DNA from 3 places in the Bacillus sp. JZ109 genome. Region 2 is predicted to be linked to each of the others. Evidence: riboswitches for the same ligand, from Rfam matches in the RefSeq annotation. Region 2 holds a riboswitch; each other region holds the start of a gene.

Region 1 (4,880 bases), 450 kb from region 2:
GGAAAAGAATTTTCACGTTTTTATGATTTGTCTTGTCTTGGAGCCATCATGATTAAGGCTACGACAAAGGAGCCGCGCTTTGGGAATCCGACGCCGCGGGTAGCTGAGACTGGTGCTGGAATGCTCAATGCGATCGGTCTCCAAAATCCGGGGCTGGATAGCGTGTTGCATAATGAGCTGCCGTGGCTTGAGCAGTTTGATACGCCGATCATTGCCAATGTCGCAGGTTCTCAAGTCGAGGATTATGTTGAAGTTGCAGAGCATATCAGCAAAGCGCCTAATGTTCATGCTCTTGAATTGAATATTTCCTGCCCGAATGTGAAAACAGGCGGAATCGCTTTTGGCACGAATCCTGAAATGGCTGCCGATTTGACAAAAGCGGTGAAAGAGGTTTCGAATGTACCCGTTTATGTGAAGCTTTCTCCGAACGTGGCCAATATCACAGAAATTGCATTAGCGATCGAGGAAGCGGGAGCGGACGGTCTTACGATGATCAACACACTAATTGGCATGAGACTCGATTTAAAAACCGGCAAACCGATATTAGCGAATAAAACAGGGGGACTTTCGGGTCCTGCTGTGAAGCCGGTTGCCATTCGCATGGTGTATGAAGTCAGCCAGATGGTCAATATCCCGATTATCGGAATGGGAGGCGTGCAAACGGCTGAAGATGCCCTGGAATTTCTTCTCGCGGGAGCAAGCGCAGTCGCTGTCGGAACAGCAAACTTTGTGAATCCTTTTGCATGTCCAGAGATTATTGAACAGCTCCCATCTGTTTTGCGCCAATACGGCTATCAATCAATTGAAGAATGCATCGGAAGGAGCTGGAATCATGAAAAACAACCTGCCCATCATCGCGCTTGATTTTGCATCAGCTGAAGAAACACTCGCGTTCTTAGCTCCTTTTCAGCAAGAACCGTTATTTGTAAAGGTTGGAATGGAGCTTTTTTATCAAGAAGGGCCATCGATCGTGAAACAATTAAAAGAAAGAAACTGCGAGCTGTTTTTAGATCTAAAGCTTCATGACATCCCGACTACTGTAAACAAAGCGATGAAGCGCCTTGCCAGTCTCGGAGTAGATCTCGTCAATGTTCATGCTGCCGGGGGCAAAAAAATGATGCAGGCAGCTCTCGAAGGCTTAGAAGAAGGTACGCCGGCTGGAAAAAAACGTCCGTCACTGATCGCGGTAACCCAGCTGACAAGCACATCTGAACAAATCATGAAAGATGAACTGCTAATCGAAAAATCTCTGATTGATACGGTTGTGCACTACAGCAAACAGGCGGAAGAGAGCGGACTGGATGGAGTGGTCTGCTCTGTTCATGAAGCAAAAGCCATTTATCAAGCGGTGTCGCCTTCATTTCTGACGGTCACTCCGGGGATCAGAATGTCTGAGGACGCTGCGAATGACCAAGTCCGCGTAGCGACGCCTGCTATTGCAAGAGAGAAAGGTTCATCAGCGATTGTAGTAGGACGCTCGATTACAAAAGCGGAAGACCCGGTAAAAGCCTATAAGGCTGTCAGACTTGAATGGGAGGGAATTAAATCTTGAAACAAATCATCGCAAAACATCTATTAGACATCCAAGCTGTATTTTTACGCCCGAACGAGCCGTTCACATGGGCAAGCGGCATTTTATCTCCAATCTACTGTGACAACCGCCTTACGCTATCTTTCCCAGAGGTCAGAAATGATGTCGCCTCAGGCATCAGCAAGCTTGTCAAAGAGCATTTTCCCGAAGCTGAAATGATTGCGGGAACAGCAACCGCGGGTATTCCTCATGCTGCTCTTGCGGCTGACCGTTTGAATCTTCCGATGTGTTATGTGAGGAGCAAGCCGAAGGCGCACGGTAAAGGCAATCAGATTGAGGGAGCTGTGCAAGAAGGGCAAAAAACAGTCGTCATTGAAGACTTAATCTCCACAGGAGGCAGCGTGCTTGAAGCTTGTGCAGCTTTACAAGCGGCCGGCTGTGAAGTGCTTGGTGTCGTCTCAATCTTTACGTACGGACTTCCTAAAGCGGAGGAAGCCTTCGCAAAGGCAGAACTGCCATACTACTCATTAACTGATTATGATACGCTCACAGAGGTCGCGCTTGAAAACGGAAATATTCATTCAGATGATCTAAAAAAGCTGCAAACATGGAAACGAAATCCCGAGTCAAAAGATTGGTTTAAAAAATAAAAAATAAATTCAAATGATGTAAAGAGGCTTCAAAGCCTTGCTGTACTTGAAAACAGGCTGTGGGGCCTGTTTTTTTATTAATCCTATAAAAAAAGTCGGGTTGACTTATGTTAGAATTGTGCTAAAATTTACTACAAATCTAAAAACTTATCAAGAGCGGCTGAGGGACTGGACCTATGAAGCCCGGCAACCTGCATAGTTTGTAAGGTGCTACTTCCAGCAAAATGAATTCCATTTTGAAAGATAAGGGCTGCATGCTGTTCCTGTCTTTCTTTCCGCCGGATTGAAAGTTTTTTATTTTAAGAGGAAAAAAGGCTGTCTGTGATATCAGCAGCCGCGAATCACATTACAATTGGGAAAAGACAACCGGCAGAAAGCTACTGTTTGTTTGTCTCCGAAAGGAGGAAAGAAGAAATGTTAACGTACGATAATTGGGAAGAACCAACGATTACATTTCCGGAAGACGATCCTTACAAAGGAGCGCTGTCAGTTTTAAAATGGGCATACGGCCATTACGGCAATCAGCTTGTTTATGCCTGCAGTTTCGGAATTGAGGGAATCGTTCTGATTGACTTAATTTATAAAGTGAAAAAAGACGCAGAGATTGTGTTTCTTGATACAGGACTTCATTTTAAAGAAACCTATGAAACAATTGAACGAGTGAAAGAGCGTTATCCGGGTCTTAATATCATCCTGAAAAAACCAGACCTCACCCTTGAGGAACAAGCCGAAGAACATGGTGACAAACTGTGGGAAAGAGAGCCGAATCAGTGCTGCTATCTTAGAAAGGTCGTTCCTTTAAGAGAGGCGCTTTCAGGACATCCAGCCTGGCTTTCCGGCCTGCGTCGTGATCAAGGGCCAAGCCGTGCCAATACGAATTTCTTAAACAAAGATGAAAAATTCAAGTCAGTAAAAGTTTGCCCGCTTATCCATTGGACTTGGAAAGACATTTGGAGATACACATCCCGGAATGAACTGGACTACAATCCGCTTCATGACCAAGGATATCCAAGTATTGGCTGTGCGCCTTGCACTGCTCCCGCTTTTACAGCAGAGGATTTGCGCTCAGGCAGATGGAATGGTATGGCGAAAACAGAATGCGGACTGCATGAATAAGGAGCTGCAAAATGGAATTAGCCGCTATTTTATTTAGCTTGTTTTTCGCGATGAATATTGGTGCAAGCGGCGCTGCAGCTTCGATGGGGGTTGCTTACGGCTCCGGAGCCATCAAAAAGAAAACCTACGCTTTGATCCTATGCGCAGTCGGTGTCTTTGCCGGGGCGGTCATTGGCGGAGGCGAGGTTGTAAAAACAATCAGCTCCGGCATTATTCCTGAGCAGACGATTACACTGACGATTGTTTGCATCATTATTGGAGCTGCTGCCCTGTCGCTCTTTACTGCTAATCTGCTCGGCATTCCTTTGTCGACAAGTGAAGTAACAGTCGGCGCGGTTGTCGGCGTGGGAGTGGCTTATAAAGTATTGTTTGTGAACAATCTTCTGATCATTGTGTCATTTTGGGTTTTTGTCCCGCTGTTCGCTTTCGGCTTCACCTATTTCGTATCTAAGCTGTTTCGTTATTTTAAGATTGAAGTAAAATCTTCTAAAAAGCAAAAAATCCTCGGTATTGTTTTGTTAGTTGCCGGATTTTTCGAAGCATTCTCTGCAGGCATGAATAACGTGGCGAATGCTGTTGGCCCGTTAGTAGCTGCCGGTGTGCTTGATGTCGGAAAAGGAACCTTGTATGGAGGAGCTTTTGTTGCTCTTGGCGCACTGTTATTAGGCCGGCGTGTGTTAGAAACAAACGGGAAGAAAATTACAAGATTCTCCAAAGGAGAAGGCATTCTCTTATCCGGTACAGGAGCGGGACTGGTGATCATCAGTTCTGTATTTGGGATGCCGGTGCCCTTGGCGCAAGTCACGTCATCGTCTATTATCGGAATAGGCATGGCAAAAAACGGGCCGAACGTGTTCCATAAACAAGTTGTTCAAACGATGCTGAAGGTATGGATCGTATCGCCGTTTTTATCTTTATCGATTTCTTATCTGCTTGTATCCTTGTTTTTAAAAGCAGATTATTATTCGATCTTTATCATGGTAAGTGTGCTTTTAGCGGCGGGGGGTGCCGTCAGCCTGACAAAGGCCATTCGTAAAGAGAGACGCTCAGTCCACGAACAAGGCGGGGGAATCTGATCATTAATCTGAGTAATTTTATAAGTTAACTAGGAGGAGATGGATATTATGAGCTTAGCACCACACGGAGGAACATTAGTAAACAGAGTAGATGAATCATATGATGTGAGCGGCATCCAAAAAGAAATTGAACTTGATTTAATTTCTTTCGCGGATTTGGAATTGATCGGTATCGGTGCATACAGCCCGATTGAAGGTTTCTTTAATGAAAAAGATTACGTATCTGTAGTCGAAAACATGCGTCTTTCTTCCGGCGTTGTCTGGTCTCTTCCGATCACGCTTCCGGTCGATGCGCAAAAAGCAGCGGAACTGTCACTTGGTGAAAAGGTAAAGTTAACGTATGAAGGAGAAACATACGGCGTTATCCAAATCGAAGACCTGTACGTGCCTGACAAACAAAAAGAAGCTGTCAATGTGTACAAAACAGATGAACAGGAGCATCCGGGTGTTAAAAAGTTGTTCAGCCGCGGCAATACATATGTCGGCGGGCCGATTACGTTGATTAAA
Region 2 (4,880 bases):
GTGCGCGTTTAAAGGCGGCTTTGCTCATATTAAAACGTTCTCTGATATCATCAGGCTGGCTTTTGTCACTGTACGGCATGGCACCGTTTCTCGTTCTCATATACGTTAGAATGCACTCAGCATCAACTGACATTGCATCCTGTTTTCTTGGAAGCAGCGACAAGTTGACTGAACCGTCTTCTTTCACTTGAATCACCCGGCCTGTGACTCTTGAACCGAGTCTTGGCTCCTCTTTTCTTTCTGACGGGTGAATAAAACAGCGGATACCGTCATCCGTGATCACGAATGAACCCGATGCGATCAGCCTGTACACCGTACCTGTCAGCTCTTTATTCATCAGATCTTCTGAAGCGTCGGTAAACAGTTCGCTGATGATATCTTCCGGCGCTGGTTTCGCAAACATGCGCCCCCGGTTCGTCACCTTCAGCATACAGTAAAGTTTGTCCCCTTTTTGCGGCCAGACATCTTCGTACGGCGGCAAATGCTCAGTTGCGACTAGTGCGTCCTTCGATAAACCGACATCAACGAAAACGCCCATATCTTCCACTTTATCCACCACTTCAACCCAGCCATATTCATCCGCGCTGATGACCGGAATTTTCATCGTGGCCGCAAGCCTTTCCTGCTGGTCTACGTATATAAAGACTTCTACTTCGTCTCTGTCCTCGATATCCTCAGTCATTTCACTGTTATGTAAGAGAATCGTATCTTCCCCATCGGTTAAAAAGTAACCGAAGTCGGTTTGGTGATCTATACTCAAGGTTAATTGCTGCCCTGGTCTCATGCTATCGTCCTTCCTGTTCCGCTTATTCTCTGCGGATTTTGTTAACATTTTTTCCAATCATCACAAATTGATTCTTTGTTCTGTTGGAAGTTTCTCTTTATTCTACTATAATCAACACATAAGTTAAATGTTATGGAGGTTTTCATATGGCAAAAGAAAGTTCATTTGATATTGTATCCAAGGTGGAATTGCCTGAAGTGCAAAACGCAATCCAAATTGCACTGAAGGAAATCAGTACCCGATATGACTTTAAAGGCAGCAAAAGCGACATTTCTTTAGATAAAGAGGAGCTTATCCTCGTTTCCGATGACGAATTCAAATTAAGCCAGCTGAAAGATGTGCTGGTCAGCAAATTGATTAAACGAAACGTACCGACAAAAAACATTGAGTACGGCAAGGTTGAAAACGCGTCAGGCGGAACGGTGCGCCAGCGTGCAAAGCTTGTTCAAGGCATTGACAAGGACAACGCAAAAAAAATCAATACGATCATCAAAAACTCCGGACTGAAAGTAAAGTCTCAGGTGCAGGATGATCAAGTGCGTGTCACCGGAAAAAACAAAGATGACCTGCAGCAGATTATCTCAGCTGTACGGGGAGCAGATCTGCCAATTGACGTTCAATTTATAAATTTCAGATAAATTTTCTGATTCCTATTGATTATTGTCTTTATTTTCGGTAAATTTGGAGAAAGGGAAAAACGCCAGGTATCTTTTGGCACTTCCTGACACGAAAATTTCATATCCGTTCTTATCAAGAGAAGCAGAGGGACTGGCCCGACGAAGCTTCAGCAACCGGTGTAATGGCGATCAGCCATGACCAAGGTGCTAAATCCAGCAAGCTCGAACAGCTTGGAAGATAAGAAGAGACAAAATCACTGACAAAGTCTTCTTCTTAAGAGGACTTTTTTTATTTCTCTTTTTTCCTTGCTGATGTGAATAAAGGAGGCAGACAATGGGACTTTTAGAAGATTTGCAAAGACAGGTGTTAATCGGTGACGGCGCCATGGGGACACTCCTCTACTCCTATGGCATTGACAGGTGTTTTGAGGAGCTCAATATTTCAAAGCCGGAGGAAATTCAGCGCATACATAAAGCGTACGTTGAAGCGGGAGCCAACATTATTCAAACGAATACGTACGGGGCCAACTATATTAAATTATCCAGACACGGGCTTGAGGATGACATCAAAAAAATGAATCAGGAGGCCGTAAAGATCGCGCGGGCTTCAGCAGGCGATGCATACGTGCTTGGAACGATGGGCGGCATACGGACATTTAATAAAAACGCGTACAGTCTTGACGAAATTAAGCGCAGCTTCCGCGAGCAGTTGTATCTGCTGCTGCATGAAGAGCCGGATGGCTTGCTGTTAGAAACATATTATGATTTGGAAGAAGCCCGTGAAGTGCTGAAAATCGCGCGCAAAGAGACTGATCTTCCGATTATGCTCAATGTCTCCATGCACGAGCAAGGCGTATTGCAGGACGGAACGCCGCTTTCTGACGCATTGCGCTCGATTGCGGATCTCGGAGCTGATATCGTCGGCATTAACTGCCGCCTCGGCCCTTATCACATGATTGAAGCGCTCAGCGAAGTGCCGATTTTTGATGACGTCTTCTTATCCGTTTATCCGAACAGCAGTCTTCCTTCGCTTGAAGAGGGACGGCTCGTCTATGAAACAGACGACACGTATTTTCAAAACAGCGCGTCAGAATTCCGTAAGCAAGGCGCGCGGATTATCGGCGGCTGCTGCGGCACAACGCCGAATCACATCAGGGCGATGGCGGAAGCAGTTGGCGGACTAGCTCCGATTACAGAAAAAGAAGTCAAAACCCGGGCGAAAGAATTCATTTCTGTTCATCACGAGCGAACCGAGCCCGGCCTGGATGAGATCGCGGCGAAAAAACGCTCTATTATCGTAGAACTGGATCCGCCGAAAAAACTGAGCTTTGACAAATTTCTGTCCGCTGCTGCTGAATTAAAAGAAGCGGGAATCGATGCCCTGACACTCGCCGACAATTCTCTGGCGACCCCGCGGATCAGCAATGTTGCCTGCGGCGCTCTCATCAAGCAGCAGCTCGATATGCGTTCCCTTGTCCATATTACGTGCCGTGACCGTAACATTATCGGCTTACAGTCACATTTAATGGGCCTTGATACGTTAGGGCTGAATGACGTGCTTGCTATTACAGGTGACCCTTCTAAAATTGGGGATTTTCCTGGTGCGACGTCTGTATATGATTTAACATCTTTTGATTTAATCAGGCTGATCAAACAATTCAATGAAGGTCTGTCTCTGTCTGGAAAACCGCTCGGCAAGAAAACGAATTTCTCAGTTGCCGCCGCATTTAATCCTAACGTCCGCCATCTGGATAAAGCGGTAAAACGGCTTGAGAAAAAAATAGATTGCGGCGCAGATTATTTTGTTTCTCAGCCTGTCTATTCCGAGCAGCAGCTTGTCGATATCCATAACGAAACAAAACATCTGAAGACGCCGATCTATATCGGCATCATGCCGCTGACAAGCAGCCGGAATGCCGAATTCATCCATAATGAAATTCCCGGCATTAAGCTGTCTGATACGATTCGCGAAAAAATGGCCCATGCCGGTGAAGATAAAGAAAAGCAAAAGGCGGAAGGCCTTGCGATTGCACGCTCCCTGCTGGATACGGCATGCGAGCTGTTTAACGGCATCTACTTGATAACGCCTTTCCTCAGATCTGACTTAACCGCCGAGCTCACTTCCTATATTCAGCAAAAAGATGAGCAGCGCCAAAATATCTTTTTGCATTAATCCCTTAAAAGACTGTCTGATCCAATCGGGCGGTCTTTTTCAACGGGATTCGTGTTACGATATAGAAAAACAGTCATGAGGAGGAACATTATGCTCGAAGTCAAAACCATTTCCGCGGAAGATACATATGAAATCCGGCACCGCATTCTGCGTCCCCATCAATCCATTGAACAATGCAAATATGAAGAGGATCATGCAAAAGGCTCCTTTCATCTCGGCGCATTTTTTGAAGGAAAGCTGATCAGCATCGCTTCTTTTTCCCCGCAAAATCAGCCATTAATAACAGAATCCCCAGCATATCGGCTGAGAGGCATGGCAACGCTTGAAGGATATCGCGATCAAAAAGGCGGGAGCACGCTGATCAAACACGCGGAAGAGAAACTGGCAAAGAACGGCGTTCAGGCAGTCTGGTGCAATGCCAGAAGCCAGGTGAAAGGCTACTATTCAAAGCTTGGGTGGGAAGTACTCGGCGAACCGTTTGAGATTCCCGGCATAGGCACTCATATCATCATGTATAAAAAACTCGAAACAAGCAGGTGATCTGTATGAGGGTAATCGATAAGCTGATTAAGCTTCATGAAGAACATATCCCTAGTCTATTGCGGCTTTGCAGGCAAGCCGGGTGGCCGGATTACGGCGAACAAGAGCTGGCACTGCTTGTCCAGCAAGGACGCTTTTTCGGCTATCAAAATGTCAGCGGTGATATTATTTCCTGCATCGGCTTGTTTTTGTTTGGCCGGCTTGCTTCTATCGGCCTCGTGATCGTGGACAAAGAATATCAACGGCTCGGTCTCGGCCGGCGTATGGTAAACGCCTGTATCCCCCAAGCGGGTGAAAACACCGCCATCAGGCTTTGCGCCACAAAAGAAGGTTTGCCGCTTTATGAAAAAGCAGGTTTTCATACGGCAGGTTCAGTGCGAAAGTACAGCTGTCACAGTTTTCAACCTTATACAAAAAAGCTTGATGCTGAACTGACATCCTTTAGAGAACAAGACTTTCACGACTTAACCGCGGCGGATCTGGAAGCCTTTGGCGGAGATCGATCAAATCTTTTGCAGCAGCTTATTTCTGCTTCATGCGAATGTATCATCGCCAGAAATCATGACGGACAGCTAATTGGCTACGGACTTTCTGTACAGACACCGGCCAATTTGAAATTCGGCCCTATCATCGCTGCATCATCAGATGTTGCAGCACAAATAATTAACAGGCTGGCGGCCGGCAAACAAGGGCCGATGCGAATCGATATACCGAGTGAACACACGTCTCTGCATGACAGCCTGATAGAAATGGGATTTCGTAAAGA
Region 3 (4,880 bases), 250 kb from region 2:
GAAAAGTGGCGTTTGCAATAAATATAAAAAGCCCCGTTCGATGAACGGGGCTATCTCATGCTTATTGATTCACGCTGTCTTTTTCATAAATAGGAACCCAGCCTTCAGTTGTGACAAAAATTCTCACCGCGACAACTTTGCGGTCCTCCTGAAGCGTGAAGTAATGGCGGATATTCTCAGGCACGGAGATTAAATCTCCAGGGTTTAAACGGACATCAAAAAACGTGCCGTCCTTGCCTTGAATGACAAAAATACCGTGTCCGCTTACAATAAAACGAACCTCATCGTCTGTATGGTGATGCTCTCTTTTAAAGTTTTCAAGCAGTTCATCAAGTTTCGGATTGCTGTCTGACAATGAAATAACATCCTGTGCTTTATAGCCGCGGCGGGTTGAGATATCTTTAATTTCAGTTTCGAAGGTATCAAGAATTTGCTGTTTTTCTTCTTCTGTCAGGTCATATTTCTCTGAGAGATGTTCCGGAAGCTTCGTGATATCCCATTGCTCATAAATAACCTCTTGACTGTCCAGAAAGCTTGCCACTTCCTCTTGATTTTCAATCGTTGTATTTGCCTCATCATGAATTCGAATTGTAGCCATTTCAATTCCTCCTTTTATTTAACCAGCTGATGCTGGAGTGTTTTCAATTTCAAATGGTAGCTGAACAAAAATTCATACGCTTCAAGCACTCTTTTTGCCTCAAATGCTGTTTTCCCCCAAGCCGTAATACCATGATTTCGGATCAGAACAGCTCCTGAATCTTCTGAAATCTCTTCCGCAAACAGTGCCGCTAGCGTCGGGATATGTGCCGCATTTTCTATAATCGGAACGGTCACTTCTGCGTTCTCTTCCCACAAGCCGAGTGCTTTTATAATTTCCTGGCCTTTGAATGTGATTTTCTTTTGGTCTCCGTATAACTCTGAAATCACATTATTGTTTACCGTATGGACATGCAGGCAGCATCCGGCATTGGTTTTATTGTACAAATGTGTATGCAAAAGCGTTTCTGCTGACGGTTTCAGAGAATGCCCGCTTTCAGCAGGCTCTCCGTTTTGATCGACCAGCAGAAAATCTTCAACCGTCTCTTTACGTTTATCTTTTCCGCTTGCAGTGACGAGAAATGTTAAAGGCTCATCTGTAACCTTAATTGACAGATTACCGCTAGTCGCCGGAAACCAATCTCTCTCTGCCAATTCCCGTTTTACTTCAGCGAGCTCTCGCCAGCGTTCTTGTTTTGCAGCCATTCCTGTACCTCCTTTACATTCTCAATTTCCTTTCTGATCTCATAAAAATCTTGATACGGAAGATGATTGAGGTTTTGCTCCCGGCATTCGTTTAATAAATAATCCCTTGCAAAGCATAGGTCAGACAGCTTTGCTGCCTCCACATCTGTAACCGAATCACCGATCATGATGATATATTGGTTCGGTTCAGAAAGTTCATGGATGACCGACGGCTTACAGCACCCGCATTGATTGCTGCATGTGCCCTTGCAGGAATGAGGCCAGTCAATATGGATATAGTCATTGTCAAATGAAGCATGGTTGCAATAAATGCGGTCTTTCTCCACAATGCCTTCAAGCAAAGGATATACAAAAAAGTCCATTCCACCGCTTATGACATAAAACGGAATCTCGTGCTCATTGATAAATGCTACAAATTCCCGAAAGCCTTCCCTGATTTTTGCATCTTCCAATACAAAACTTGTAATCTCTTCTTTTAAACGGCTGGGCAAAAGGCCGAACATCCGCCCGACACCTTCCTTGATCGACAGCGTTTTGGAAAGTACGCCGTCTTTTAATGCCACCCACTCTGGGGGAGCAAATGTTTTCATGATATTTATAATGTTGTCGTTCATCGTGATTGTTCCGTCAAAATCACAAATAATAAAAGGTTTTCGAGTCGTCATACGGCTTCAACCTTTCCCCATTTATCTAGCGCAAGCTTAAGATCCTTGCATTGTTCGGCTTTTTCATCAATCGGCTGGGCCTCTAGGACCGCATCAATAATGGCTCTGAACGCTCGCCCCCCGCCTTGGGCACCGTTCGGATGTCCATGTACGCCTCCTCCGGCGTTAATAATGTGGTCTATGCCGAAATCACGCATTAATAGCGGAACCATGCCGGGATGAATGCCTGCTGACGGAACAGCAAATGTTTGGTTAAAAGCATCCTCTCTCACACATTCTTCATGAATCGCCAGTGCATCTGCTCTTGGAAGCGCAACCGAACCATATGGAGACGGAAAGAGGCTGAAGTCAGCACCGCAATATCGGTTTAATTTTCCGAGTAAAAGAGCGTGAGAAAAACCGTAAAACGGAGAAGACGTAAACGCTCCGCTCACTGCTGGATGCGCCATAATCGGAACTGGGATTTCAGGATCTTCCGCAAGGCCTTGCATAACGTCCAAGCCGTAAGCGAAGACATTAAACAAAAGCGCATCCGCTCCCAACTCGGCGGCGCGTCTCGCTTTGTCTTTCAGATCAGCCGTACGTCCGGTCAAATTCACCGCATACAGCGTTTTATGTCCGGTCTGCTCATACGTTTCTTTCAATATTTGCTTTCCTTCTGCAATTCTTGTTTCAAAAGGCGCTAGACCAGTCTCAAAGAAAATTTCATCGTCTTTAATCAAGTCAACTCCGCCAAGCGCCTGCTGCCGGAGCTGTTCTTTAATATCACTCAGGTCCCTTCCGATTACGCCTTTAAATATGCTCATTAACAGCGGTCTCTCAAACTCTCCCAGCAGCTTCCGGATGCCGTATACGCCAAACTTCGGTCCCGGCAGTGCACGCTTAAATGCTTCAGAGAAGTGAAGATCGATTAATTTGATTTTTCCGTCCAGGGACAGCTTGCCAAACACTGTTGTCAGCAAAGCCGGAATATCCTGAGAGAAATTGATTTCAGGATAGGCAATTGTGATGACCGCTTGTTTTTCTGATGCAGCAGTTCCCTCTCTCTCCTCAACTTTTATCACCCGCCCCTTGTGCTTTTGCATTTGCTCCTGTTTTACAAGGGGCAGATCAGTCCAGGAGCCTACTGTCAATCCTGTTGCGATTTGTTCTGCTTTCTTCTCTGTATCGGCTCCCGGTTCGGTCAGGAGATATGTCGCTAATAACTCACTCATGCCAGAGCTCCTTTCATTTTCATCCATATCAAAAAACCTCTTCAAACTGCAATCGCGTCTAAAGAGGTTTCGTTTCTCGTCCGAATCTTATCTCTCAGCCGCTAGCTGCAAGAATTAGCACCGTGCTTTATAAGTCGGTTGCCGGGCTTCATCGGGCTCGTCCCTCTGCCTGCTCTTGATAAGAAAATATAGATTTTATAAATTATTTTGAATTATCCCATCGTTATAAGGTCTTGTCAATGCTTTTTTGGGTAAACAGGTTCAGTTTGCCAATTCGATAAGCGGCTTCCTTAAGTCTTTCTTCACTTGTTAAAAGTCCGACTCTGACGTAGCCCTCGCCATATTCACCGAAGCCGTTTCCAGCCGCAACTGCCACATTCGCTTTTTCCAGCAAAAGATCTGAGAACTGCTCAGAAGTATAGCCTTCAGGCACAGGCAGCCATGCAAAAAAAGAACCTGCGGGAGCTGTTACATCCCAGCCGATTTCCCGGCATGCCGTGATCCAAGCGTTTCTCCTGCTCTCATACCTGGCATTTTGCTCTGCCACACACGTCTGATCGGCTAACAGTGCCTCTGCTGCAGCCTCCTGAGTCGCTCTGAAAAGACTGACAAACATATGGTCTTGATAAAGATTGATCGCTTCAATGACCGAAGCGTTTCCGACGGCAAAGCCAACCCGCCATCCTGCCATATTATACGTTTTTGACAGCGTGTAAATTTCAATTCCGATATCCTTCGCACCTTCAGTCTGCAAAAAGCTTAAAGGCTTGCAGCCGTCAAATCCGACAGCGCCGTAAGCAAAATCGTGAACGACGCAGATTCCGTTTTCAGCCGCAAAACGCACGGTATCTTCAAAGAACTCGGAAGTAGCAACAGCTCCAGTCGGATTATTCGGATAATTCAAATACATCAATTTCGCCTGTTCCCTTATTTCAGCGGTTATGCTGCTGTAATCAGGGAGAAACGCCCTGTCCTTTACGAGCGGCATCATTTCCATCTTTGCTTTTGCAAGTGTGACACCCGACCAGTAATCAGGATAACCCGGATCGGGAACTAAAATCGTATCACCGGGATTCAACAAGCATTGCGGGAGCTCGACTAAACCGGCTTTTCCGCCGAATAATACAGCGACTTCGGTTTCCGGATCCAGATCAATGCCGTATTCTCTTTTGTAAAATGCAGCAGCCGCTGACTTCAGACGGTATGAGCCGCGAAAAGACGAATATTTATGATTCTCAGGATCAGCGACAGCTCGTTTCATCTCCTCAACAATATGCTCAGGAGTCGGCTGATCTGGATTTCCCTGTCCTAGATTGATAACGTCATGTCCTTCTGCGAGCTTTCGGTTCACTTTCTGCACCAGAGAAGCGAAGAATTGTTTAGGCAATTCCTTCAATACATGAGACTGTTCAAATTTCATCTATTCTCACCTTCTAAAAAAATCTTGAAATGATAGTCCATCATCATATATGGTTAAATGAAAAAAGTAAAGAAAAATTTGGGGTGTTAAAAAGATGAAATGGACGATATCTTGTCTTCAATTTGATATTTCATACGGCAAACCTTCGGAAAATATAAAAAAGGCTGAATTTTTCATCGGAAAAGAAAGCAAACATGCTGATGTTCTTGTTCTGCCTGAATTATGGACGACCGGATATGATCTGGCCAATCTTGATGAACTCGCTGACGAAGACGGCCGCTCCGCTCAGAGCTGGCTGAAGAAAACGGCAAAAAAACATGGTGTTCATATTGTCGCCGG

What was found. Region 2 has a riboswitch for S-adenosylmethionine ahead of M1D94_RS15345 (bifunctional homocysteine S-methyltransferase/methylenetetrahydrofolate reductase). Riboswitches for the same ligand answer to the same signal wherever they lie in the genome.
Region 1: another riboswitch for S-adenosylmethionine. It lies ahead of M1D94_RS12905 (phosphoadenylyl-sulfate reductase); the one in region 2 lies ahead of M1D94_RS15345 (bifunctional homocysteine S-methyltransferase/methylenetetrahydrofolate reductase).
Region 3: another riboswitch for S-adenosylmethionine. It lies ahead of mtnW (2,3-diketo-5-methylthiopentyl-1-phosphate enolase); the one in region 2 lies ahead of M1D94_RS15345 (bifunctional homocysteine S-methyltransferase/methylenetetrahydrofolate reductase).

The regions. Positions count from the first base shown of each region.
Region 1 is NZ_CP096388.1:2,449,647-2,454,526, reverse strand. It holds gene M1D94_RS12920 (dihydroorotate dehydrogenase) at 1-864, shown strand, start outside; gene pyrF (orotidine-5'-phosphate decarboxylase) at 833-1,552, shown strand; gene pyrE (orotate phosphoribosyltransferase) at 1,549-2,181, shown strand; SAM riboswitch class I at 2,326-2,431, shown strand; gene M1D94_RS12905 (phosphoadenylyl-sulfate reductase) at 2,596-3,297, shown strand; gene cysP (sulfate permease) at 3,309-4,373, shown strand; gene sat (sulfate adenylyltransferase) at 4,422-4,880, shown strand, end outside.
Region 2 is NZ_CP096388.1:2,899,766-2,904,645, forward strand. It holds gene M1D94_RS15335 (CvfB family protein) at 1-832, opposite strand, end outside; gene M1D94_RS15340 (YajQ family cyclic di-GMP-binding protein) at 931-1,422, shown strand; SAM riboswitch class I at 1,529-1,646, shown strand; gene M1D94_RS15345 (bifunctional homocysteine S-methyltransferase/methylenetetrahydrofolate reductase) at 1,736-3,574, shown strand; gene M1D94_RS15350 (GNAT family N-acetyltransferase) at 3,665-4,114, shown strand; gene M1D94_RS15355 (GNAT family N-acetyltransferase) at 4,120-4,880, shown strand, end outside.
Region 3 is NZ_CP096388.1:2,650,309-2,655,188, forward strand. It holds gene M1D94_RS13905 (YkvA family protein) at 1-21, shown strand, start outside; gene mtnD (acireductone dioxygenase) at 62-598, opposite strand; gene M1D94_RS13915 (methylthioribulose 1-phosphate dehydratase) at 613-1,242, opposite strand; gene mtnX (2-hydroxy-3-keto-5-methylthiopentenyl-1-phosphate phosphatase) at 1,200-1,907, opposite strand; gene mtnW (2,3-diketo-5-methylthiopentyl-1-phosphate enolase) at 1,904-3,121, opposite strand; SAM riboswitch class I at 3,206-3,306, opposite strand; gene mtnE (methionine-glutamine aminotransferase) at 3,345-4,541, opposite strand; gene M1D94_RS13935 (carbon-nitrogen family hydrolase) at 4,636-4,880, shown strand, end outside.